Regions from separate parts of the Ralstonia mojiangensis genome, predicted to be linked through region 1. Evidence: riboswitches for the same ligand, from Rfam matches in the RefSeq annotation. Region 1 holds a riboswitch; the other holds the start of a gene.

The links. A riboswitch is a leader RNA that binds a small molecule or an ion and turns the genes downstream of it on or off. The one in region 1 is predicted to bind glycine.
Region 2: linked by a shared signal. The riboswitch ahead of NG898_RS25885 (D-amino acid dehydrogenase) and the one ahead of gcvT (glycine cleavage system aminomethyltransferase GcvT) in region 1 are both predicted to bind glycine.

What each region holds. Positions count from the first base shown of each region.
Region 1 is NZ_JAMXHU010000002.1:897,059-908,792, reverse strand. It holds gene NG898_RS11005 (UvrD-helicase domain-containing protein) at 1-1,295, opposite strand, end outside; gene NG898_RS11000 (hypothetical protein) at 1,570-1,896, shown strand; glycine riboswitch at 2,304-2,401, shown strand; glycine riboswitch at 2,414-2,541, shown strand; gene gcvT (glycine cleavage system aminomethyltransferase GcvT) at 2,671-3,798, shown strand; gene gcvH (glycine cleavage system protein GcvH) at 3,846-4,226, shown strand; gene gcvP (aminomethyl-transferring glycine dehydrogenase) at 4,311-7,250, shown strand; gene NG898_RS10980 (alginate lyase family protein) at 7,413-8,531, shown strand; gene NG898_RS10975 (L-serine ammonia-lyase) at 8,627-10,003, shown strand; gene NG898_RS10970 (OPT family oligopeptide transporter) at 10,637-11,734, shown strand, end outside.
Region 2 is NZ_JAMXHU010000008.1:19,243-30,976, forward strand. It holds gene NG898_RS25850 (4-hydroxyphenylpyruvate dioxygenase family protein) at 24-1,097, opposite strand; gene NG898_RS25855 (MFS transporter) at 1,179-2,369, opposite strand; gene NG898_RS25860 (shikimate dehydrogenase family protein) at 2,374-3,207, opposite strand; gene NG898_RS25865 (MFS transporter) at 3,226-4,608, opposite strand; gene NG898_RS25870 (IclR family transcriptional regulator domain-containing protein) at 4,814-5,581, opposite strand; gene NG898_RS25875 (bifunctional sugar phosphate isomerase/epimerase/4-hydroxyphenylpyruvate dioxygenase family protein) at 5,719-7,602, shown strand; gene NG898_RS25880 (porin) at 7,723-8,787, shown strand; gene NG898_RS25885 (D-amino acid dehydrogenase) at 8,854-10,107, opposite strand; glycine riboswitch at 10,253-10,358, opposite strand; gene eutC (ethanolamine ammonia-lyase subunit EutC) at 10,423-11,214, opposite strand; gene NG898_RS25895 (ethanolamine ammonia-lyase subunit EutB) at 11,235-11,734, opposite strand, start outside.

The sequences.
Region 1 (11,734 bases):
CCGACCCCGCGCTTGGGCGTGGTGATGGCGCGGATGAACGCAGGATCATCATCCGCATTGGCAATCAGCCGCAGATAGGCGCACAAGTCCTTGATCTCGGCCTTGTCGAAGAAGCTCTGCCCACCCGAGAGCACATACGGAATGCGCTCTCGGCGCAGGATCTGCTCAAAGAGGCGCGCCTGGAAGTTGCCGCGATACAGGATCGCGTAATCCCGAAACTGCGCGCGACGCTCGAACTTGTGGGCCGAGAGTTTGAAGACCACGCTCTCGGCTTCGTGCTCTTCGTCATTGGCGCTGGTCACGTTGATCGCGTCGCCCATGCCGTGCTCGCTCCACAGCGTCTTCTCGAACAGCTTCGGGTTCTGCGCGATGACCGCGTTGGCGGCATTCAGAATGCGCACCGTGGAGCGGTAGTTCTGCTCCAGCTTGATGACCTTCAGGTTCGGGAAATCCGTCTGCAGCAGCTTGAGGTTGTCGAGCGTGGCGCCGCGCCAGCCGTAGATGGCCTGGTCGTCGTCGCCCACCGCCGTAAAGGCCGGCGCACGCAAGTGCGAACCGCCCGCGAGCAGCTTCAGCAGCTGGTACTGGCAGGCGTTGGTGTCCTGGTATTCATCGACGAGGAAGTAGCGCAGGCGGTTCTGCCACTTCAGGCGCACCTCTTCATTGCGGGCGAATAGCTCGGCGGGAATGCGGATCAGGTCGTCAAAGTCCACCGCCTGATACGCGTGCAGCGTCGCAACGTAATTGCGGTAGACGAGCGACGCCTGGTGGTCATCGACGTTGTTGTTGGCGAGCGCCTCGGCAATCGCGGTATCCGGGTCGACGAGACCGTTCTTCCACAGCGAGATCGTGCTCTGCACGCGGCGGATCAACTGCTTGTCGGTGGTGGCCAATTGCTCCTGGATCATGCCGAAGCAATCATCCGAATCCATGATCGAGAAACGCGGCTTGAGGCCCACGTGCTCGGCTTCGGCCCGCAGAATCTGCACACCGAGCGAGTGGAACGTACACACCGTCAACTGCTTGATGGGAATGCGCTTGCCGTCTTCGCGCGTCTTGCCGTCCATCAACTTGGCCACGCGTTCCTGCATTTCCTTGGCCGCCTTGTTGGTAAACGTGACGGCAGCGATGTGCTTCGGTTCGAAGCCCTTGTCGAGGATCAGGTGCGCGATCTTCTGCGTGATCACGCGCGTCTTGCCTGAGCCCGCCCCGGCCAGCACCAGGCACGGGCCATCGAGGTAATGCACACCTTCGGATTGGGCAGCATTGAGCCCGTGGGCGAGACCGGAAGACATGGGAACAGGCGGAAGAAAAAGCAGGCGGGAACGACAGCGGAGGGCGATGGTAGCACGGCGCCTTTGCATCGATTGGGGCTGCGAGAAGCCACCTGCGTCGAGCCTGACGGAGGTGCGCCAAGCTGCACCGCATGCGTTTGCGCCCCCCGCTTTTTCGCATGGGCGTTACACCGCTTACGCGCCGTTACACGAACCGCGTAAGCGGCCATGCACGGCACCTCGTTATGGACAGGACAGCGGCTGAATCGGTCGGCCGCCCACCGGAGAACCCACCATGAACCGCATCGTCAAAGCCCTGGCCGTTACCGCCGTCGCCCTGTCTGCCACCACCGGCGCCTTCGCCCAGACGCAGTGGCAAAAAGACCACCCGCGCCGCGCCGAGGTCAACCACCGCCTCGCCAACCAGAACAAGCGCATCCACAACGAAGTGAAGGAAGGCGAGATCACCAAGGGCCAAGCTCGCCAGATGCACCGGGAAGACCACCAGATTCGCCAGGAAGAGCGCGACATGGCTGCGCAGAACGGCGGGCACATCACCAAGCAGGAACAGCGCACCCTGAACCAGCAGGAAAACCAGGTCAGCCGCCAGATCGGCAAGTAAGTCAAAGCAAGACCAGCCAACACCCGCGCTCCGGCCACACCCCTGGAGATTGGCGACCTCGCCAGCTCCCAAGGGTGTGGCCGTTGTCTTTTAGTCTTTGGCCTTTAGCCTTTGACGTACCGGCCCTAGATGGCGCCTTGAATTTCTGTAAGCGGGCGGAAAAAAGGCGGGGAACTGTCTGAGCGAAGCGAGTTTTCCCCGCCTCCGCCCGGTTACAGAAATTCAAGGGGAAGTCGCCATCTCGGGCGCGCATTTCTTTTGCTTACTTTTCTTTGGCAAGACAAAGAAAAGTGAGTCAGCCCCGGCAGGGGATGAAACAAGGGATGGACCAAAAGCATAAAACCAGCCCTCCTCCCAAAAGCCCCCGCCCCCCAATTGACAATCCCATCCCCCTTCCGTAAATTCCGCCCATCCATCCGGGAGAGCGTGCCCGCCGTATACGGCAAGGCGCCGCCGAAGGGGTAGCACCCGAAAACTCTCAGGCATCCAGGACCGGGCGGATCGGCGGACATGTGTCCGACCGCACTCTGGAGAGCTGGCGCCGCACGACCACTGCGGGCGCCCACCGAAGGGGCTCACGAACGGCGCGCACCGCTATGCGCCCCGCTTCGCAATCTCTCAGGTACCAAGGACAGAGGGGCCATCTGCGCAGCTTGTTGATCTTCATGGCGTCACCATGAGGGATCAGGCTGCGCGGGTGGCCTTTTTGCTTTTCTGGTTCCCGATCCATGCGCCGCGCCCAAGCCACGGCGGCGCGCTCAGCCGAGAGATTCCATGACGCTCCAACACACGCCGCTCAATGCCATCCACCGCTCGCTGGGCGCCCGCATGGTCGACTTTGGCGGCTGGGACATGCCCGTCAACTACGGCTCCCAGATCGAAGAGCACCACGCCGTGCGCCAAGATGCCGGCATCTTCGACGTCTCGCACATGTGCGTGGTTGACCTCACCGGCGCGCGCGTGCGCGACTTCCTGCGTGGGCTGCTCGCCAACAACGTCGACAAGCTGCAGACGCCCGGCAAGGCACTCTACAGCTGCATGCTCAACCCCAAGGGCGGCGTGATCGACGATCTGATCGTCTACTTCTTCCGCGAAGACTGGTTCCGCCTGGTGGTCAACGCCGGTACCGCGCCGACGGACCTGGAGTGGATCGTCGCGCAGAACGCCGCCGCCGGCACCAACGTGACGATCACGCCGCGCCGCTCCGACAACAACGCTGGCGCCGAGCCGCTGGGCATCCTCGCCGTGCAAGGCCCGAATGCGCGTGCCAAGACTTACGCGGCGCTGCCCGGCACGCAGGCCGTGGGCGAGGCGCTCAAGCCGTTCAACGCCGGCTTCGTCACCGTGGAAAACGTGGGCGAAATCATGGTGGCCCGCACCGGCTACACCGGTGAAGACGGTTTCGAGCTGGTCGTGCCGGCCGCGCAGATTGCGGGCGTGTGGGAGCGCCTCCTGCAAGCCGGCGTACGCCCGGCAGGCCTGGGCGCGCGCGACACGCTGCGTCTGGAAGCCGGCATGAACCTCTACGGCCAGGACATGGACGAGCACGTCTCGCCGCTCGACGCCGGCCTCGCCTGGACGGTCGATCTGCAAAGCGAGCGCGACTTCACCGGCAAGGCTGCGCTGCAAGCCGGCGGCCAGCGCGAACAGTTCGTCGGCCTGATCCTGCGCGACAAGGGCGGCGTGCTGCGCGCCCACCAGAAGGTCATCACGGCCGCTGGTGACGGCGAGATCACCAGCGGCACGTTCAGCCCGAGCCTGTCGCTCTCGATTGCACTGGCGCGCCTGCCCAAGGACGTGGCCGTCGGCACCGACGTACAGGTCGAAATTCGCGACCGCAAGTTGACCGCGACTGTGGTTAAACTGCCGTTCGTGCGCAATGGCAAGGCGCTGGTCAGCTGAACACCGAATCCGCATCCCCCAATACCAATCTTCCGGAGAAACCTTTCATGAGCAACGTTCCCGCCGATCTGAAGTACACCGAACACGACGAGTGGATCCGCGTTGAAGCCGACGGCACGCTGACCATCGGCATTACCGATTTCGCGCAGGACGCGCTGGGCGACATCGTCTTCCTGGAACTGCCGGACGCTGGTCGCGCCGTCGCCAAAGACGAGGCAATTGCCGTGGTGGAATCGGTCAAGGCCGCCTCCGACATCTACGCCCCCGTCTCGGGCGAGATCATCGCCAACAACGCAGATGCCGCCGGCGCGCCGGAATCCGTGAACGCTGGCGCCTACGAGGCCTGGCTGTTCAAGATCAAGCCGACCAACGCCGACGACGTGAACGCCCTGATGTCGGCCGCTGACTACGAAGCCAAGATCGGCTAAGCCGATCCTCCGGCCGATGCGCGCGCCCTGACCTGCGCTGCGCATCGGCCATTGCCTGCATCGCCTGAATTTCGAGCCCTTGCCATGAACGCTCCGCACCCCGCTTCCTCGGCGCTTGCTGCCGAACGCTCCACTTTGGCTGACCTGGAGGCGCACGACGCCTTCGCGCACCGCCACATCGGCCCGTCTGCCGACGAGCAGACCGCCATGCTCGGCACGCTCGGCTACGCCAGCCGTGCCGCGCTGATCGACGCCGTGATCCCGCCGGCCATCCGCCGTCAGGACGGCATGCCGCTGGGTGAATTCACGCAACCGCTGACTGAAGAAGCGGCGCTCGCCAAGCTGCGCGACATCGCGGGGCAGAACCGCGTGGTCAAGAGCCTGATCGGCCAGGGCTATTACGGCACGCACACGCCGGGCGTCATCCTGCGCAACATCCTCGAGAACCCCGCCTGGTACACGGCGTACACGCCGTATCAGCCGGAAATCTCGCAGGGCCGACTGGAAGCGATGTTGAACTTCCAGCAGATGGTGATCGACCTGACCGCCATGGACATCGCCAATGCGTCGATGCTGGACGAAGCGACCGCCGCTGCCGAGGCGATGACGCTGCTGCAGCGCATTGGCAAATCGAAGTCGACCGTGTTCTTTGTGGCGGACGACGTTCTTCCGCAAACGCTGGAAGTCGTTCGCACCCGCGCCGAACCGATCGGCGTGCAGGTGGTGACCGGCCCGGCAGCCGACGCCGCCAAGCACGACGCGTTCGGCGTGCTGCTGCAATACCCCGGCGCCAACGGTGCGCTGCTGGGCGATCTGGCGACGTACCAGGCGCTGACCGATGCCGTGCACGCTGCCGGCGGTTTGGTCGTTGCGGCTGCCGACCTGCTGGCGCTTACGCTGCTGGCTGCGCCGGGCGAATGGGGCGCCGACGTCGTGATCGGCAACACGCAGCGCTTTGGCGTGCCGTTCGGCTTCGGCGGCCCGCACGCTGGCTACATGGCCGTGCGCGATGCATTCAAGCGCTCGATGCCCGGTCGCCTGGTCGGCGTGACGATCGATGCGCAGGGCAACCCGGCTTACCGCCTCGCCCTGCAGACGCGCGAACAGCACATCCGCCGCGAGAAGGCCACCTCGAACATCTGTACCGCGCAGGTGCTGCTGGGCGTGATGGCGTCGATGTACGCCGTCTACCACGGCCCGCAAGGCCTGAAGCGCATCGCGCAACGCGTGCACCGCCTGACCGCCACGCTGGCCGCCGGCCTGCGCGCGATTGGCTACACGCCGGAATCCGACGCCTTCTTCGACACGTTGACCGTCGCCACCGGCCCGCGCACCGCCAACCTTCACATCGCCGCGCAAGCGCACGGCATCAACCTGCGCCAGATCGACGACGCTCGTCTGGGCATCTCGCTGGACGAGACCGTTACGCGCGCTGATGTCGTTGCGCTGTGGGAAGTCTTCGCGCACGCCGCCCACGCCGCCGCGCCGGACTTCGACCAGACCGAAGCGGGCGTGGCCGATGCCTACCCGACGTCGCTCGTGCGCCAGAGCGCGTACCTGACGCACCCGGTGTTCAACGCACACCACTCGGAGCACGAAATGCTGCGCTACCTGCGCAGCCTCGCCGACAAGGACCTCGCGCTCGACCGCACGATGATCCCGCTCGGCTCGTGCACGATGAAGCTCAATGCCACCGCAGAAATGCTGCCGGTGACGTGGCCCGAGTTTTCGAACATCCACCCGTTCGCACCGGCCGACCAGACCGTCGGCTACCGCGAGATGATCGATCAGCTTGAGCAGATGCTGTGCGCCGCCACCGGCTACGCCGCCGTGAGCCTGCAGCCGAATGCCGGCTCGCAAGGTGAATACGCTGGCCTGCTGATCATCCATGCCTACCACGCGAGCCGTGGCGAAGCGCACCGCAACGTGTGCCTGATCCCGTCGTCGGCGCACGGCACGAACCCGGCATCGGCGCAGATGGCCGGCATGCAGGTCGTCGTCGTGGCGTGCGATGAGCGCGGCAACGTCGATCTGGCTGATCTGGAGAAGAAGGCGGCCGAGCACAGCAAGAACCTCGCGGCGATCATGATCACGTACCCGTCCACGCACGGCGTGTTCGAGGAAGGCGTGAAGCGCGTCTGCGAAATCGTGCACAGCCACGGCGGCCAGGTCTACGTGGACGGCGCCAACATGAACGCCATGGTCGGCACCGCCGCACCGGGCCACTTTGGCGGCGACGTCTCGCACCTGAACCTGCACAAGACGTTCTGCATTCCGCACGGCGGCGGCGGCCCGGGCGTCGGTCCGGTGGCCGTGGGCGCGCACCTTGCACCGTTCCTCCCGGGGCGCGCGGCCTCGGGTGAAGACGCGAGCCAGAACATCGGCAACGTGTCGGCGGCGGCGTTCGGCTCGGCGTCGATCCTGCCGATTTCGTGGATGTACATCGCCATGATGGGCGCAGCGGGCCTGACCGCCGCCACCGAGACGGCCATCCTGTCGGCCAACTACGTGGCCAAGCGCCTCGCGCCGTACTACCCCGTGCTGTACACGGGCGCGCACGACCTGGTGGCGCACGAGTGCATTCTCGACATCCGCCCGCTGCAGAAGGAATCGGGCATCAGCAACGAAGACATCGCCAAGCGCCTGATGGACTTCGGCTTCCACGCACCGACGATGAGCTTCCCGGTGCCCGGCACGCTGATGATCGAGCCGACCGAAAGCGAGCCGAAGGTGGAACTCGACCGCTTCATCGACGCGATGATCGCCATCCGTGGCGAAGTCGACAAGGTGATCTCGGGCGAATTCGACCGCGAAGACAACCCGCTGAAGCACGCACCGCACACCGCAGCTGTGGTGATGGCCGATAACTGGCAACACAAGTACACGCGTGAGCAGGCCGCCTACCCGGTGGCGTCGCTGCGCAAGCAAAAGTACTGGCCGCCGGTCGGCCGCGCCGACAACGTCTACGGCGACCGCAACCTGTTCTGCGCCTGCGTGCCGATGAGCGAGTACGCGCAGGACTGATGCCCCTCGAAGTGAGATGAACGCGGCGGCGGGGCGGCATGCTCCGCCGCCGTGTCACATGTAACGTGGCGCAACCCCTGTAACCTGCTCTCACAACCGCTGTTTTCAGCGTTCCTCGCCGTTTATGGTGACGCCAGTTCACCCGATCGACGAGACTCTGCCATGCCGATGCTTCAACCTGCCTCGCTCTTCCGTCTGCTTGCGTGTGCTGCCGCTGTCGCGGTATGCGGCGCGTGCTCGCCGATACAAGCGAGCGCCGCGGCATCGGTGTACGCCGGCACGCACAATACGACGGGGCCGGCGCGCGATTGGTGCAGCGTTTCGCCCGCGCTGTCCGGCGAACCTGCTGCTGTCAAGCTGATCGCCCGCGCCACCCAGCACCTCGGGCAGACGCCGCACCCGTTGCCTCGCCTGCATACCGAAGGCACGTTGCCACACCAGGGCATCTACGACGAATCCGTTGTGGCCGCGCGGGACTTTCCGGTCATGCGCGACGCAGCAATGGCCTGGCGCCTCACGGGCGACATGCGGTTCGCCGAGCAGGTCGACACCTTTCTGCACGCGTGGGGCGGAACGTATGTACCGAGCTTCAACCCGATCGACGAGACGAAGTTCGATGCGCTGATCCAGGCCTATATGCTCGCGCGCGACGGCCTGACGCCGGGCACGCGCGCAGAGACGCAACGCTTCCTGCGCACGCTGGCCGAGGGCTATATTGCCCGCACCGAGGCTGCGCGCCAGCCGCTGTCCCACACGTGGGTGAACAACTGGCAAAGCCATCGCATCAAGCTGATGGCAATGTCGGCTGCCGCGCTGGGTGACCACGCGTTGCTCGCGCAGGTACATCGCCTGTTCCTGCAACAGGTCGCCAATAATGTGCGCCCGGACGGGTCAGTGGAAGATTTTGAAGACCGCGATGCACTTCACTACGTCGTCTACGACCTCGAGCCGCTGACGATGGCCGCGATTGCCGTGCAGCCTTTTGGCCAGCACTGGCTACATGAGCGCGCAGCCAACGGCGCCACGCTCGCCGCCGCCGTTGATTGGCTCGTGCCGTATGCCGATGGCAGCCGCATGCACGAGGAATACGTCCACTCGCACGTTGCCTTCGACAAGAAACGAGCCGACGCGGGCTTACCCGGCTTCTCCGGCATGTGGGAGCCGAAAAGCGCCGGCACGCTGTATTGGCAGGCTGCGCGACTGGATTCGAAATACCGCACGCTGGCCGAGCGGCTCGCCGCGACTGCGCCTGACTGGCTGGCGCTGTGCGCAGCCCTCTGAACGGCGAAGCGCTGTACTGACAGCGCGCGCCCAACAACCTGGCGCAAGCGGCCACAAGCCGCTTGCACCCTTTAACGCCCCCCGGAGCCTCACCCATGGCTGTTTCCGTTTTCGACCTCTTCAAGATCGGCATTGGCCCGTCCAGCTCGCACACCGTCGGGCCGATGCGCGCCGCGCTCATGTTTGCCTCCGGCCTGGAAGCCGATGGGCTGATGCCGCAAGTCGCCAGCGTGCGCGTGGAGCTGTACGGCTCGCTCGGCGCCACCGGCAAGGGCCACGGCACCGATCGCGGCGTCATCCTCGGCCTGATGGGCGAGGCGCCGGACACCATCGACCCGGACACCATCGAAGACAAGCTCGCGGCCCTGCGCGCGTCGCAGTCGCTGTCGCTGCTGGGCCGTCACGCGGTGCGCTTCACCGAAAAGGAGCACATCGCCTTCTATCGCCGCGAGGCGATGGCCGAGCATCCGAACGGCATGAAGTTCCACGCCTTCGATGCCGCAGGCGAGCGGCTGCGCGAAGCGCGCTACCTGTCGGTGGGCGGAGGCTTTGTCGTCACGGCCGGTGCGCCGAATACGCAAGTGCTGGCCGCGCACGACCAGTTGCCGCATCCATTCCGCAGCGGCAAAGAGCTGCTGGCGATGTGCGAATCGACGGGCAAATCCATCGCCCGGCTGATGCTCGAAAACGAACTGACGTCGCGCACGGAAGCTGAAGTGCGCGCTGGTCTGCTCAACATCTGGCACGTGATGCAGGCGTGCGTGGCGCGCGGCTGCCGCACGGAGGGCGAATTGCCGGGCCCGTTCCACGTGCGTCGCCGTGCCGCCGAGTTGTATTCACGGCTCACGGTGCAGGCCGAACGCACGCTGTCCGACCCGCTGTCAGTCATCGACTGGGTGAATCTGTATGCGATTGCCGTGAATGAAGAAAACGCTGCGGGCGGGCGCGTCGTCACGGCGCCGACCAACGGCGCAGCGGGCATCATCCCGGCCGTGATGCATTACTACGACCGCTTCGTGCCCGGCGCGAATGACGATGGCATCGTGGACTTCCTCCTCACCGCCGGCGCGATCGGCATGCTTTACAAGATGAATGCGTCGATCTCGGGTGCGGAAGTCGGGTGCCAGGGCGAAGTCGGCGTGGCGTGTTCGATGGCGGCCGGCGCGCTTGCTGCGGTGCTGGGTGGTACGCCTGCGCAGGTGGAGAACGCGGCTGAGATTGGCATGGAGCACAACCTGGGGCTGACATGCGACCCGGTCGGCGGGCTGGTGCAGATTCCGTGCATTGAGCGCAATGCGATGGCTTCTGTAAAGGCGGTGAATGCGGCGCGCATGGCGCTGCGCGGGGATGGCACGCATTATGTTTCGCTCGACTCCGTGATCAAGACGATGCGGGAGACGGGGGCGGATATGAAGACTAAGTACAAGGAGACTGCGCGGGGCGGACTGGCTGTGAATATTGTGGAGTGCTGATTTTGATTTTTGCCTTGGTGGTCCACACTCCTTTCGTTCCCTGCCGGGACCGACTCACTTTTCTTTGTCTTGCCAAAGAAAAGTAAGCAAAAGAAAGGCGCGCCCGAGATGGCGAAAGATTCCTTGAATTTGCGTAACCGGGCGGAGGTGGGGAAAACTCGCTGCGCTCAGACAAGCCTCCTTCCTTGATCCGCCCGCCCACAAAAATTCAAGGCGCCATCAAGGGCTCAACGTCAAAAGAAAAAGGCCAACCCGTCGCGAGGTTGGCCTTTGTCGTTTGGGCTTGCGTCCAGAGTGTTTTGCTTCTGTCTTTGACTTTCCCTGCCCTATGCGGCGCCTTGAATTTCTGTTGCAAGGAGGAAAAAGGAAGGGAAACTGTCTGAGCGCAGCGAGTTTTTCCCTTCCCCTCCTTGCGACATAAATTCAAGGAGGGGGTCGCCGCATCGGGCGCGCCTTTCTTTGCTTACTTTCTTTGGCAAGACAAAGAAAGTGAGTCAGCCCCGGCAGGGGATGAAACAAGGGATGGACCACAAACAACAAATCTAGAGGGCACCCCAAAAAAAACGCACAAGCCCCCGCCCCCATCCACTCCTATAATCCGCGCCACAAGAACCCTCTTTGGAGATCCGCAGGATGCAATCCCTCCATCCTCCCAAGCACATTCCGGCAGCGACCCTGCCGGAGCTGACGCTACGCGGCATGATCCTCGGTGCCATCATCACCGTAATTTTTACCGCTTCAAACGTGTACCTCGGCCTGAAGGTCGGCCTGACGTTCTCATCGGCGATTCCGGCAGCGGTCATTTCGATGGCGGTGCTGCGCATGCTCGGCGGCACGAACATCCTTGAGAACAACATGGTGCAGACGCAGGCGTCTGCGGCCGGGACGCTGTCTTCCATCATCTTCATCCTGCCCGGCCTGGTGATGATCGGGCACTGGCAAGGTTTCCCGTTCTGGCAAACGTTTGGAGTGTGCATGGCGGGCGGCATGCTCGGCGTGGTGTTCACGATTCCGCTGCGCCACGCGATGGTGGTGCAGAGCGACCTGCCCTATCCCGAAGGCGTGGCGGCGGCGGAAATCCTCCGCGTGGGCAGCGGCCAATCTGCTGACGGCGAAGACGCCGCCGATGGCGAGGCGGTGCCCGCCGCGACCGGCATGCGCGATCTCGCTGCCGGCGGCATTGTCGCGGCCATCGTGGCGTTCGCAACCAGCGGCCTGCGCCTGCTGGGCGAAGGGGCAAGCTGGTGGTTCGCAGCGGGTGCCGCGGTGGTGCGCTTGCCCATGGGCTTTTCAACGGCACTGCTGGGCGCGGGCTATCTGATCGGCCTGGTGGCGGGGCTTGCCATGCTGGTGGGCCTGGTGATCGCCTGGGGCATCGCCGTGCCGTATCTGACCTCCATTACGCCGATGCCGGCGGGCAAGGCGCTCTCGGCGTTCGGCACGGACGTGTGGCGCACGCAGGTGCGTTTTATCGGTGCAGGCGTGATTGCGGTGGCGGCCGTGTGGACGCTGGGCACGCTGATCGGCCCGGTGGTGCACGGTGTAAAGCGTTCGTTCGGCAGCCTGCGCCCGAAGGCCGATGGCGGCGCCCAGCGCACCGAGCAGGACATGGCACCGCGCTGGATTCTGCTGGTCACGCTGGCGATGGTCGTGGTGCTGGTGATCACGTTTGCCGCATTCCTGGCGCCGACCATGCTGTCGGCCGGCTCGCGCTGGACGCTGATCACCTGC
Region 2 (11,734 bases), on a different contig from region 1:
TTTTCTTTGCGACGTTTTCGGGGTCAGGTCGCCGCAGTCAACACCGGCAGATTGCCTTCGCCAAAGCCGTGGTGCCCACGGCGCTGCACGATCTCGAAGAAGATCTCGCCTGGATGGCGCTTGATGAACGTTTGCAGGAACAGTTTGGGCACGCCGTCGACGATCTCGCCGTCGACCAGAATGCCGTATCGGCGCAAGGCTGCCAGATCCAATCCGTGACCGGGCAGGCGTGCGTCGACGGTGTCGTAGTAGTGCGCCGGGGGCTCGACAAAGGTGAGGCCGTTGGCGGCCAGCGCGGCGGCTGTGCGCAAGATGTCGTCGGTGGCCAGCGCAATGTGTTGCACGCCTTCACCGGGGTGGTCGGGCAGGTAGGCGTGCATGAGGTGCGCGCGGTGCGTGCCTTCTTCATAAAGCGGGATGCGGATCATGCCGCACGACGACACCATCACGCGGGAATCCGCCGCGACGTGCCAGTTGGCATGCAATTCGTGGATTTCGCTGAAGCCGAGCTGGTTGCGGTAGAAGTCGATCCAATCCTGCAGGCGACCCGCGCCGACGGTCTGCGTCAGGTGGTCGACGCGTGCCAGCCCAACGCCGGCGTGGTGCCAGTCCTCATGTGCGGTCTCTGCGTCCAGCGGGCGGAAGTCGATGTCGTAGATGGAAATGTCGCCCAGGCCGCCTCTGGCACCGTGCTTGCCGCGCCAGCGATCGACAAAATGCAGGTGCGTATCGCCCACGCCCTGGATGGCGGGGATCACCAGTTCGCTCGGGCCGATGGGCTCGGCCTCGGCCGGCCATGCCCCCAGTTCGACGGCGCGGTCGTAGGCGTGCTGGGCATCGTCGACGCGAATACCGATGGCGCAGATGCCCACGCCATATTCCTCGGCCCAGCGGTGTGCGAAGGAATCGGCTTCGGCGTTGACGAGGAAGTTCATGTCGCCTTGCCGATACAGCGTGACGTCCTTGCTTACGTGCCGCGCGATGGCCTTGAAGCCGAGCGATGCAAACACCTGGCCGAGCGCAGCCGGCGCTTGCGTGGCGAACTCGATGAACTCCAAGCCGGCGGTCTTGAATGGCAGGTCGGCGTTGCGGCTCATGGTGAAACTCCTGTGGCTGAAGCAAAGAATGCAGACACCGCATTGTGTACCACGCGGGTGGCAATGCGCATCCCACAGTCGCTATGCGGCAGCCCTTTGTGGATCCGGCTGGCTCTGCAGCTTCGGTAGCCAAAGGAAAGCGATGGACGCCAACACGGCGCCGGCAAGCATCATCGGCACCACCATGGGCCAGGCGCCAAGGCTGTGCGATGTATCGTCAAAGGCGGCCGCGGTCTGCCCCAGGCAGAAGGCCGCCAGCATCATGATGAAGCCTGACCATGACACCGCGCGCCCCGCAAGATGCGGCAGCTCGCCCACCGCACCTGCCTGGCCGCAAGGCTGGTGAATGCCGTGGCCCATGCAATAGATGCCGTGTCCGAGCAGCAGCGGCCACGCTTGCCCGGGAAGCAGCCAGCAGCCCAAGCCCTGGATGCCCGCGCCGAGCAGGCTGAGCGTTGCGCCTTGCTGCACCGTCCGCACGAGGCTCTGCCGGCGCAGCAGGCGCCGGCAGCCCGTTGTACTGAGGATATAGACGAGCGATCCGCCGGCCGGTATCCAGCCATAAAGCTCGGGAGACAGGCCTAGGTAAGCGATATAGACCATCGGCGAAAGCAGCAGGAAGCAGAAGATGCCGGCGTAGGTCGTGGCTGCCAGCAACCCCCAGGCGCGAAAATCCGCGCTGGCGAAGATCTCGCGCACGCTGCCTGCCTGGGTCTGCGTCTCTTGCCGGGTTTCGGCAAAGCCGTGCCAGCACATCACCCATAGAACGATCGCATAGAAGCTCATGCCGGCCAGCACCCAGCGCCAACCCGCGTGTTGCGCGACAAAGGCACCCAGAATCGGTGCCACCAACGCAACGAAACCCAGCCCCGTGAGGCCACGCGCCATGACGTGCGGACCGTCGCGTGCCGGGTGCAGATCGCGTACGGCTGCGCGTGCGCACACCAGGATGGCGGCCATCGAAAACCCCTGCAGGGCGCGTGCAGCGGTCAACATGGAAGCGGTTACCGCCAGCGCTCCGGCCAGTGCAGCCACGGCATAGCACGCGAGCCCGATCAGCAGCACCTGACGACGGCCAAAACGATCGGCAAGGCTGCCCATCGGCAGTTGTCCAATGCCAAAGGCCAGCGCGAAGACCGTGAGGCTCGTGCTGGCCGAGCCCAGCGTCTGGGCAATGGCGGGAAGGGCGGGGAGATAACTGTCAGTCGCAACCGGCTGTGCCGACAGCAATAGCGGCAGCAGCAGGGCAAAGCTCAAAGGGCGACGCGTCATCGGCTCAGTATGCAATGGCTGCGCTGCGCCGCAACTCATCTGCGGTGGCGGTGCCGAAACCGAAGAACTCCAGGTACGCGGGAATCATTTCGAACAGCATGTCGGTGCCGACCTGGACATCGCAACCCTTGTCGAGCGCTGCGCGCAGCAACGGCGTGTACTCGGATTTCATCACCACCTCGCCAACAAAGCAGCTTGGCGCGATGCGTGCCACGTCGAAGGGCAGCGGATCGTCTTCTTTCATGCCCACCGGCGTGGCGTTGACCACGACATCGAAGCCGTCCGGATCATTCGAACCGGTGCGCACCACCAGCGCAGGATAGTGCTCGCGCAGACGTCGGCCCAGCGATTCCGCCGATTCTGCGCGGGTGTCATACAAAGCAAGCTCGCCCACACCCGCAGCGGCCAGCGACGCGGCAATCGCCGAGCCGACGCCGCCGGCCCCTGAAAGCAGCACACGCGCCCCTTCCAGTTGGCGCCCCTTGCGAAGCACGCCGCGCACGAAGCCTGCGCCATCGAACTGGTCGCCCAGCAACGTGCCGTCATCGCGCTTGAGCACCGCGTTGCAGGCCCCCGCGATGCGCACGGCCGGCGTGACCTCATCGACCAGATCCACCGTGGTGACCTTGTGCGGCATCGTGATCAGTGCGCCACGCAGGTTGGTGAAGCGGCAGATCGACTGGAAGCTCTGCGCGTAATCCTCTGCCTTGACCCCCATGGGCACCACAACGGCGTCGATGCCTTTTTGCTCGAACCAGGGGTTGTAGATCATCGGCGACTTGAACGTTTCGGTCGGGTAGCCGATGTGGGCGATGAGGGTGGTTTTTCCAGAAATCATGGTTCAGGGGTGCGGGTTTCAGGCGGCCAAGGCTCCGGCCCGCTGGCGGGCATATTCAGCCTTGTCGACGGGTTGGGCGGCTGGCTGGCCCAGGTCGTCCATATGGATGCGGTAGGTCTCGCGTGCGGTCATGGCGGCCACGGCGGCAATCACCGTGACGCCAAAGGCAATGGCGCCCACGGTTAGCCAGATGTTGGTGGCTCCCGGTGGGGCCACGGCGGTGAAGAGGGCCGGCAGCATGGCAGTGATGGCCGTGCCGATGTTCTGCGAAATCGCCATGGCCGACACACGGGTGCGCGTCGGGAACAACTCCGGATAGAAGCTCGGGAACACCGCGTTGTAGCCCTGGTAGACCACGCCCCACATCAGGATCGACATGAAAAAGGCGAGCGGCACGTTCTTGATGCTGATGGCGTACAGGTAGGCAAAAGCAAGCACCCCGGCGAGCAGCGAACCGAGCACGATCGGCGGCTTGCGGCCGATGCGGTCAGACAGGTCACCAACATACGGAATGACCAGCACTGCAACGATGTTGCCCACCACCGGAATCCACAGGTAGATGTCTTTGGCAAAGCCGATGCCGTATGCCGGCTGCACCGCATAGGCGGCGCCAAAGATGGTCGCGACCACCGGAATCACGTTCATCAGCGCCATGCAAACCACGCGCAGCATGTCAGGCGTGCTGTATTTGAAGGCGTCGAGCACTGGCGAGCGCGGGCGGCCTTGTTGTTGCTCAGCGGTAAACGCGGGGGTTTCGTGCACTTCACGGCGGATGACGTAGCCGGCGATGATGACGACGAAGCTCAGCAGGAACGGAATGCGCCAGCCCCAGGCGTTGAACTGGTCGACGGGCATGTAGTGCGCCAACGGCAGGAACACGGCAGCGGCCAGGATCTGCCCGGCCTGCACGCCTTGCAGCGTAAAGCTCGCGAAGAACCCGCGCCGGCCAAATGGGGCGTGCTCCAGGATCATGGAACTGGCGCCCGAAATTTCACCGGCCACGGCGAAGCCTTGGATCAGGCGCATGATGACGAGCAGTGTCGGCGCCCACAGGCCGACTTGGTCGTACGTGGGCAACAGGCCCACGGCAATCGTCGAAAAACCCATGAGGAACATGCACCAGAGCAGCACGTTCTTGCGCCCGTGCGTGTCGCCCAGATGGCCCAGCACGAATGCGCCGATGGGCCGCGCGATATAACCCACGCCATACGTGGCCAGCGAGGCGATGATGGCCGTCTTCGGGTCGCCCTTGGGGAAGAATATCTGCGGAAAGATCAGCGCTGCGGCGGTGGCGTAGATGAAGAAGTCGTAGTACTCGAGCGCCGAGCCGATCCAGCCGCTGGCGGCGGCTTTCTTCGACTGGTGCTTGCCCAGGGGCTCGTGGGCAGGGGCTGCGGTCATGGTTGTCTCCGGTTTTATCTGTGCGGCCTATCGTGCGATTCGTTTGATGAAGGGCCGTCTGTACACGCAACGCAGCGTAGTCCGCCGCCATGGCGGGGCACAAGCGACTGTGGATTGAAAACGTTCGATAATCGCACGGAATGGTGCGAATAACGTACGAGCCAAGGGTTTCTCCGAGTCTGTCTATCTCCCGGGGCGGAAGGCGCTACAGCACACGCATGATCGAAAGCGCGGTGTCCTGCAGCACCTGCAGCACCCGCTGCAAAGCGTGCTCCGTGGTTTCTTCACCGACCTGCATGTTCACGCTCAGTGCGGCGATCACGTTGCCGTGCCGATCCCGCAGCGGTACCGCCACCCCGCGCACGCCAATCTGCAATTGCTGCTCGACCACGGCGTAGTCCTGCCGACCAGCCTTGCGGATTTCATCGAACAGGCGGTCCCGCTGCAGGATCGTGTAAGGCGTATAGGGCGTCAGCACACAGGTTTCCAGCCATGCCTTGACCTTCTGCTCGGGTTGCGCGGCCAGCATCATCACGCCGGCCGAGGCGAGCGGCGCCGGCACGCGCGCTCCCAGCACGAATCCGGTGCTCATGACCCGGCTGGTGCTGGTGCGCGAGATGAAAACGAGCTCCCAATCATCCAGCACGCTGAGGTACGCCACTTCGCCCACGGCGGCGGTCACCTGCTGCAGGAAGGGCTGTACCGTGCGCGGCAGACGTGCTGAATCGAAGTACGACCAGCCCACCTTCAGCACGCGCGGCGTCAGGCTGAACAGCGTGCCTTCACTGGTGAGGTAGCCGAGGTGTTCGAGCGTCAGGAGGTAGCGGCGCGCGGCTGTGCGGGTGAGGCCGGTCAGCTCGGCGGCCTGGGTGGGCGTCAGCCGGGGGTGCTCGTGGTCGAACGCCTCCAGGATGGCGAGCCCTTTTTCCAATCCGGCGATCCAGTCGCGCCTGTCGAGCGATTCCTTCGTCATGGCGATAACCCTAAAAACGAGCGATATGTGCGCACGATTGTACGATCATCGAACGCTGTTGCGCGAATGCCGCTTGTCGGCATGTGGAGGCGCTCCTACGCTGCGGGCATTGCTTGACGCCCGACCACCGTATCGCCATGAACTCGCTTCACCCAGCACGTCGCCCCAAATGCATCGCCACGGTGTGCCTGTCCGGCACGCTGCCTGAGAAGCTGGAGGCTGCCGCCGCCGCAGGCTTTGACGGTGTCGAGATCTTCGAGAACGATTTGCTGAATTTCGATGGATCGCCGGCGCGCGTGCGGCAAATGGCAGCAGACCTAGGGCTGGCGATCATGCTGTATCAGCCGTTCCGCGATTTCGAAGCCATGCCGCGAGAGTTGTTCGCGCGAAACTTGGCGCGGGCCGAGCGCAAGTTTGACGTAATGGCCGAGTTGGGCGTCGAGATGGTGCTCGTCTGCAGCAGCGTGCAGGACATCGCCATCGACGATCCGGCGCTCGCGGCAGACGATCTGCGCCAGATGGCAGAAGCGGCGGCACGGCGCGGGCTGCGCGTGGGGTATGAGGCACTGGCCTGGGCGCGGCATACGCGGACCTGGCGGCAGGCGTGGCAGATCGTGCGACAGGCTGACCACCCGGCGTTGGGGCTGATTCTCGACAGCTTCCACACGCTCTCGCTGGGCGATTCGCTGGATGGCCTCCACGATGTGCCGGCGGACAAGCTCTTCTTCGTGCAGTTTGCAGACGCCCCGAAGTTGTCGATGGACGTACTGTCCTGGAGCCGGCATCACCGTAACTTCCCGGGGCAGGGTGACCTTGCGGTGACGGAGTTTGCGCGCGACCTGCTTGCTGCGGGCTATACCGGGCCGTTGTCGCTTGAGGTCTTCAATGACGAATTCCGCTCTGCGCCCGCACGACTAACGGCGCTGGACGGCATGCGTTCGCTGCGCTGGCTGGAGTCCGAAGCTGGCGGTGCGGAACTGCCGGCGCCAGCGCAATTTGAAGGCGTGGATTTCCTGGAGTTTGCCGTGGATGCTGCGGCAGGACGGGAACTTGAAACGCGCCTGCGTGCGCTGGGTTTCATCCTTGCGGGGCACCATCGCTCCAAGGCGGTTGACCTGTATCGGCAGGGCGGCGTCAACGTGATCCTGAATATGGAGCAGGACAGCGCAGCGTCGGAACACTTCCAGTTGCACGGGCCGTCTGTCTGTGCGATCGGCCTGAAAGTAGACGATGCCGAGCGCGCCATGGCACGCGCACGTGAGTTATGCGCCCAGGAATGGCGCGGGCCCGTGGGGCCGACTGAGCGCAGCATTCCCGCGCTGCGCGCGCCCGATGGCACGCTGCTCTATCTGATCGACGATCGTGAGGCCGATCGCAGTATCTACGAAAGCGATTTTGTCTTGCATCCTGGCGTGCAGGACGATGCAGCCGGGTGGGCATCGATCGACCACGTTGCACAGGCGCTACCCGCGCACCGGCTCGACAGCTTCGTGCTGTTCTACCGGGCCATCTTCGGCATGCACGCCGAAGCCGTACAGGAGATTGCCGACCCGTACGGCCTCGTGAAAAGCCGGGCGATGGTGAGTCCGAACCGCAACGTGCGGATTCCACTCAACGTATCGGAAAGCGGGCGCACGGCCACGGGCAGGTTCATCACCGCCTACGCGGGCTCGGGGGTGCATCACATTGCATTCCGCACTGAGCGACTGTTCGAGACCATCGAGGCCATCGACCGTGGCGCGGCCCGCCTGCAGCACGTTCCCGAGAACTATTACGACGACGTTGCCGCCCGACTTGGGCTGGATGACGCATTGCTCAACCGCCTGCACGACGACGGTCTTCTCTACGACCGCGACCCGCACGGCGATTTTCTGCACGCCTACACCGAACCCTTTCGCGAGCGCTTCTTCTTCGAGCTTGTCCAGCGCAACGGCTACCTGGGCTACGGCGCAGCAAATGCTGCCGTGCGCATGGCTGTGCAGGCACAACTGAGCCGCGGCGCCACTTCGGCTGACCACTGAGACACGAGAAATCTTGCGCTCACGGTTGTGCGGCCGTGGGCGCTATCCACGCAACACCACGGCTGCACGTGCGGCCGTCGCACATTCATACCCATCACACAAAGAGGAGACAAGGGAGCCATGAACAAGACAATGATTGCCGCACTGGTGCTCGGAGCCACGAGCCTGCCGGCGGCAGCGCAAACCGCCGGCGGCGTCACGCTCTACGGGCTGATCGACACCACCATCCGCTACAGCACGCACGAAAATGCGGCAGGCAACAGCAATCTGCAGATGACGGACGGCGTGCTGACCGGCAGCCGTTGGGGCCTGCGCGGCACGGAAGACCTGGGCGGCGGCACCAAGGCCATGTTCATCCTGGAATCGGGCTTCTCCCCCGATACCGGCGGTAGCCAGCAGGGCGGGCGTCTATTCGGACGCACTGCGGTGGTCGGCCTGGAAGGCGATTACGGCAAGCTCTATCTCGGCCGGCAATACACGCTGGCGCACGAGGTCCTGTCTTCATACGAGGCGATGGCGTTTGCCAATAACTCCATCGTCGGCTATCAAGGCGGCAACTACACAGGCCTGCGCTACGACAACACGGTCAAATACATCAAATCGTTCGGCGGCCTGCAGCTTGCCGGCGCATGGACGTTTGGCGAAGCGGCGGGCAGCTTCAGCAAGAGCTCGGCGGGCGCCGGCTCAATCGTCTACAGCATGGGGTCGGCTGAAGTGGGCGCGGTGTACCAGGTCACGCGTGATGTGTCATCTGCGTTCTTCGGCGCGGTGCCGGCAGCGCTGGCCAGCAAGCAGACGGTCTGGGGCTTCGGCGGCAAGCTGGATACTTCGATTGCCACGTGGTACCTCGGCTACACGAACAGCCGCCTCGACGTGGCCGACTACAAGAACCAAGCCGCCTATGTGGGCGCAAAGGTGCCGATCTCCGGCGCACTCAGCTTCATCGGCACCGTGCAGTACGACTGGATGAAGCACCTCGATGCCAGCGGCAAGCGCCTGACCACCGCCGGCATGCTCGACTACGCGTTCAGCAAACGCACCGATGTGTATGCCGAGGTGGACTACACGCATCTGCAGGGTAGCTGGGTGGCGTTGGACAGCGCCGCCGCGTTCAACAACTCCGGCAACCTGTACGGCAACAATTCGCGCTTGGGCGTGATGCTGGGCGTGCGACACAAGTTCTGATCGCTTGGATCGTGCTCGCAATGAAAAAGCCCGCCGTGACTCTGGTGGGCTTTTTCGTTTCTGCGATCAATGAAGCGGGCAATCTCGCGCGATCACGTCGCCCACCATTGCGGCGGTAGCGCCGGATAGCGTCCAGCCGAGGTGCCCGTGGCCCGTGTTGTAGAACACGCGCCCATGCCGCCCACGGCCGACGCGCGGCATCATGTCCGGCATCATCGGGCGCAAGCCGGCCCAGGGCACCACACGCGACGTGCCAATGGCGAAGTTGCGGCGCGTCCACGCGACCAGCGGTTCGATGCGGTCGGCGCGGATGTCGCGGTTGTAGCCGTTGAATTCCGCCGTGCCGGCCACGCGGAAGCGGCCCGCGCCCAGGCGGCTTGTCACGATCTTCGCGCTCTCGTCGAGCAGGCTGACCCACGGCGCGCCTTGCACGCTGGCTTCGTCGTCCAGGTGCACCGTGATCGAATAACCCTTGACCGGATACACGTTGATGCGATCGCCCACCAGTTGTGCGATATGCCGGCTGCCCACGCCCGCGCAGACGACCATCGCATCCGCGGCAAGGTCCTGTACGACATTCGCCGAGCTGGTAGACAGGCGGTCATCGAGCGTGGTTTGCAGGAGCAGGCGGACGCCGCTTTCGGTGGTTTCCACATCGCGCACATCTACGCCGTGCATGAACCGCACGCCGTGCTTCTCACACGCCTGCGCCAGGCCGCGCGTGAACTTGTGGATGTCACCGGTGGCGTCGGATTCGGTGAAGTAGCCGCCGTAGTAGTTGCCGCGCAGCGTCGGCTCAATGGCGGCAATCTCCTCGGGGCTCACGGGGTGTCGCTCAAGGCCACCTGCGACGAGCAGGGCGTTGGCCTTGCCTGCTGCCGCAAAGCTGGCCTTGTCGTGATAGACGTGCAGAATGCCGCGCTTCTGCAGGTCGAAATCGATCTGCTCGCGTTCGGCCATCGCAAACAGGTGCTTGCGTGCCTCGATGGCCATGCGTGTGGTCTCGATGGTGTTGCGGCGGTAGTGCGCGATGCTGGCGACGAACTCGCCGATCCACGAGTATTTGTGCCACGACGGCTTGGGGTTGAGCAGCAGCGGCGCGTCGTTGCGCAGCATCCATTTGATGCCCTTGAGGAGCGTGCCGGTGCTGTTCCAGACTTCTGCGTTGCTGGCGGAAAGCTGCCCGCCGTTGGCAAACGAGGTTTCCATGGCTGGATACAGGTGGCGGTCGAGCACCGTGACCTGATAGCCGAGTTGCGAGAGTGTGTAAGCAGTGGTGACGCCGGATATGCCGGCGCCGACGATGACGATGTGCGTCATGGCGGTCCCTATGGAGTGATGTCATGACCGGACGATCCGGTCGGCTCACCCCATCTGTCTTGGGACCTGAGAGCTTGGGCATCAGCAGCGCTGGCGCCTTCCCCTTCGGTGGGCGCACGCGTGTACGCCTCTCTCCAGATTCGCAGTCGACGCCACAGTCCTTTTGCCTGAGAGTTTCCGGGGTGGTTGCTCCATCGGCGCCGGGCGTTGCGCGTGTGCGTGTTGCGCCCGGTCTCTCCTGCGGCGTGTTGCAGCTGTCGTTGGTGCGTCAGCCGCGCCTGCGTGCTGCCGGTGTGGGCAGCGGGAGCGAGTGTGTCACGGCTCGTCTCGTTCGGCAAGTCGGGCTGCGCCGGAGGCAACGGACGGCGTGTCGTCCTTCAGGTCCACGCCACTGCGGCCGAGCGCCAGTGCGCCTTTGAGCAGGAACACCAGCCGGTTCGCTGCCTGGTCATAGGTCAGGCCCGCCGGCCGCACATTGGAAATGCAATTGCGCTCTGCATCCGAGCGGCCAACGCGCGGCGCGTAGGTCAGGTAAATGCCTAGGCTGTCAGGCGAACTTAACCCCGGCCGCTCACCGATCAGCATCACGACCTGCCGCGCGCGAAGCAACGCACCGATCTCATCCCCCAGCGCAACCCGGGATTGCTCGGCGATGGCGACCGGCCCGATCGACCAGCCGGCCGGCAGACGCTCACGCACGCTGCACAGCAGCGGCACGGCATGGCTTTGCACGGCCAATGCGGAGAGCCCGTCGGCAATCACGAAGACAAGGTCGAATGGCTCCGCTGGCCGCAGCGCGCCGAGTTCTGCGCGGCTGGCTTCGTCAAGCCGGCGGCCGAGATCGGGGCGGCGCAGATACTCGGCGCGATCGGCTGCCGCGCTGTGCACCGCCAGGGCCGTGAAGCCCGCCTGCCCAAGCGCGGCCGCTAAAGCTGCACGATTGAGTGGCAAGTGCACGGCATCGCGCGCCTGGGCGTGCGCCACGCCAAACGCGAGCACAGCGTCGGTCGTCTGGCTGTTGCCGGCGCGGCCCAGCGCAATGCGCGCGTCGGTGAAGGCGCGCAGGTGTGTCCATGGATTCGGCTGAACGAGGGGATATTTCGGCATGTTTGGCTTCCCGGCGGGATTCACAGCGCGTGGGCCAACTGCAGCAGCGGTTGCCGCGCCGTGGCGTCTTGCAGGCGCCCAGCGGCGTCGACAATACCCATGCTTTGCAGCCACGCCTCAAACTCCGGTGCAGGCCGCAGGCCCAGCGTGTCGCGCAGATAGAGCGCGTCATGAAACGACGTGCTCTGGTAATTGAGCATGATGTCGTCGGCACCCGGGACGCCCATGATGAAATGGATGCCCGCCACGCCAAACAGTGTGAGCAGCGTATCCATGTCGTCCTGATCGGCTTCGGCGTGATTGGTGTAGCAGACGTCGCAGCCCATGGGCAGGCCCATCAGCTTGCCGCAGAAGTGGTCTTCCAGCCCCGCGCGGATGATCTGCTTGCCGTCGTAGAGATACTCCGGGCCGATAAAGCCGACCACCGTATTGACCAGCAACGGCGAGAACGCCCGCGCCACCGCATAAGCTCGCGCCTCCATGGTTTGCTGATCGACGCCATGATGCGCATTGGCCGACA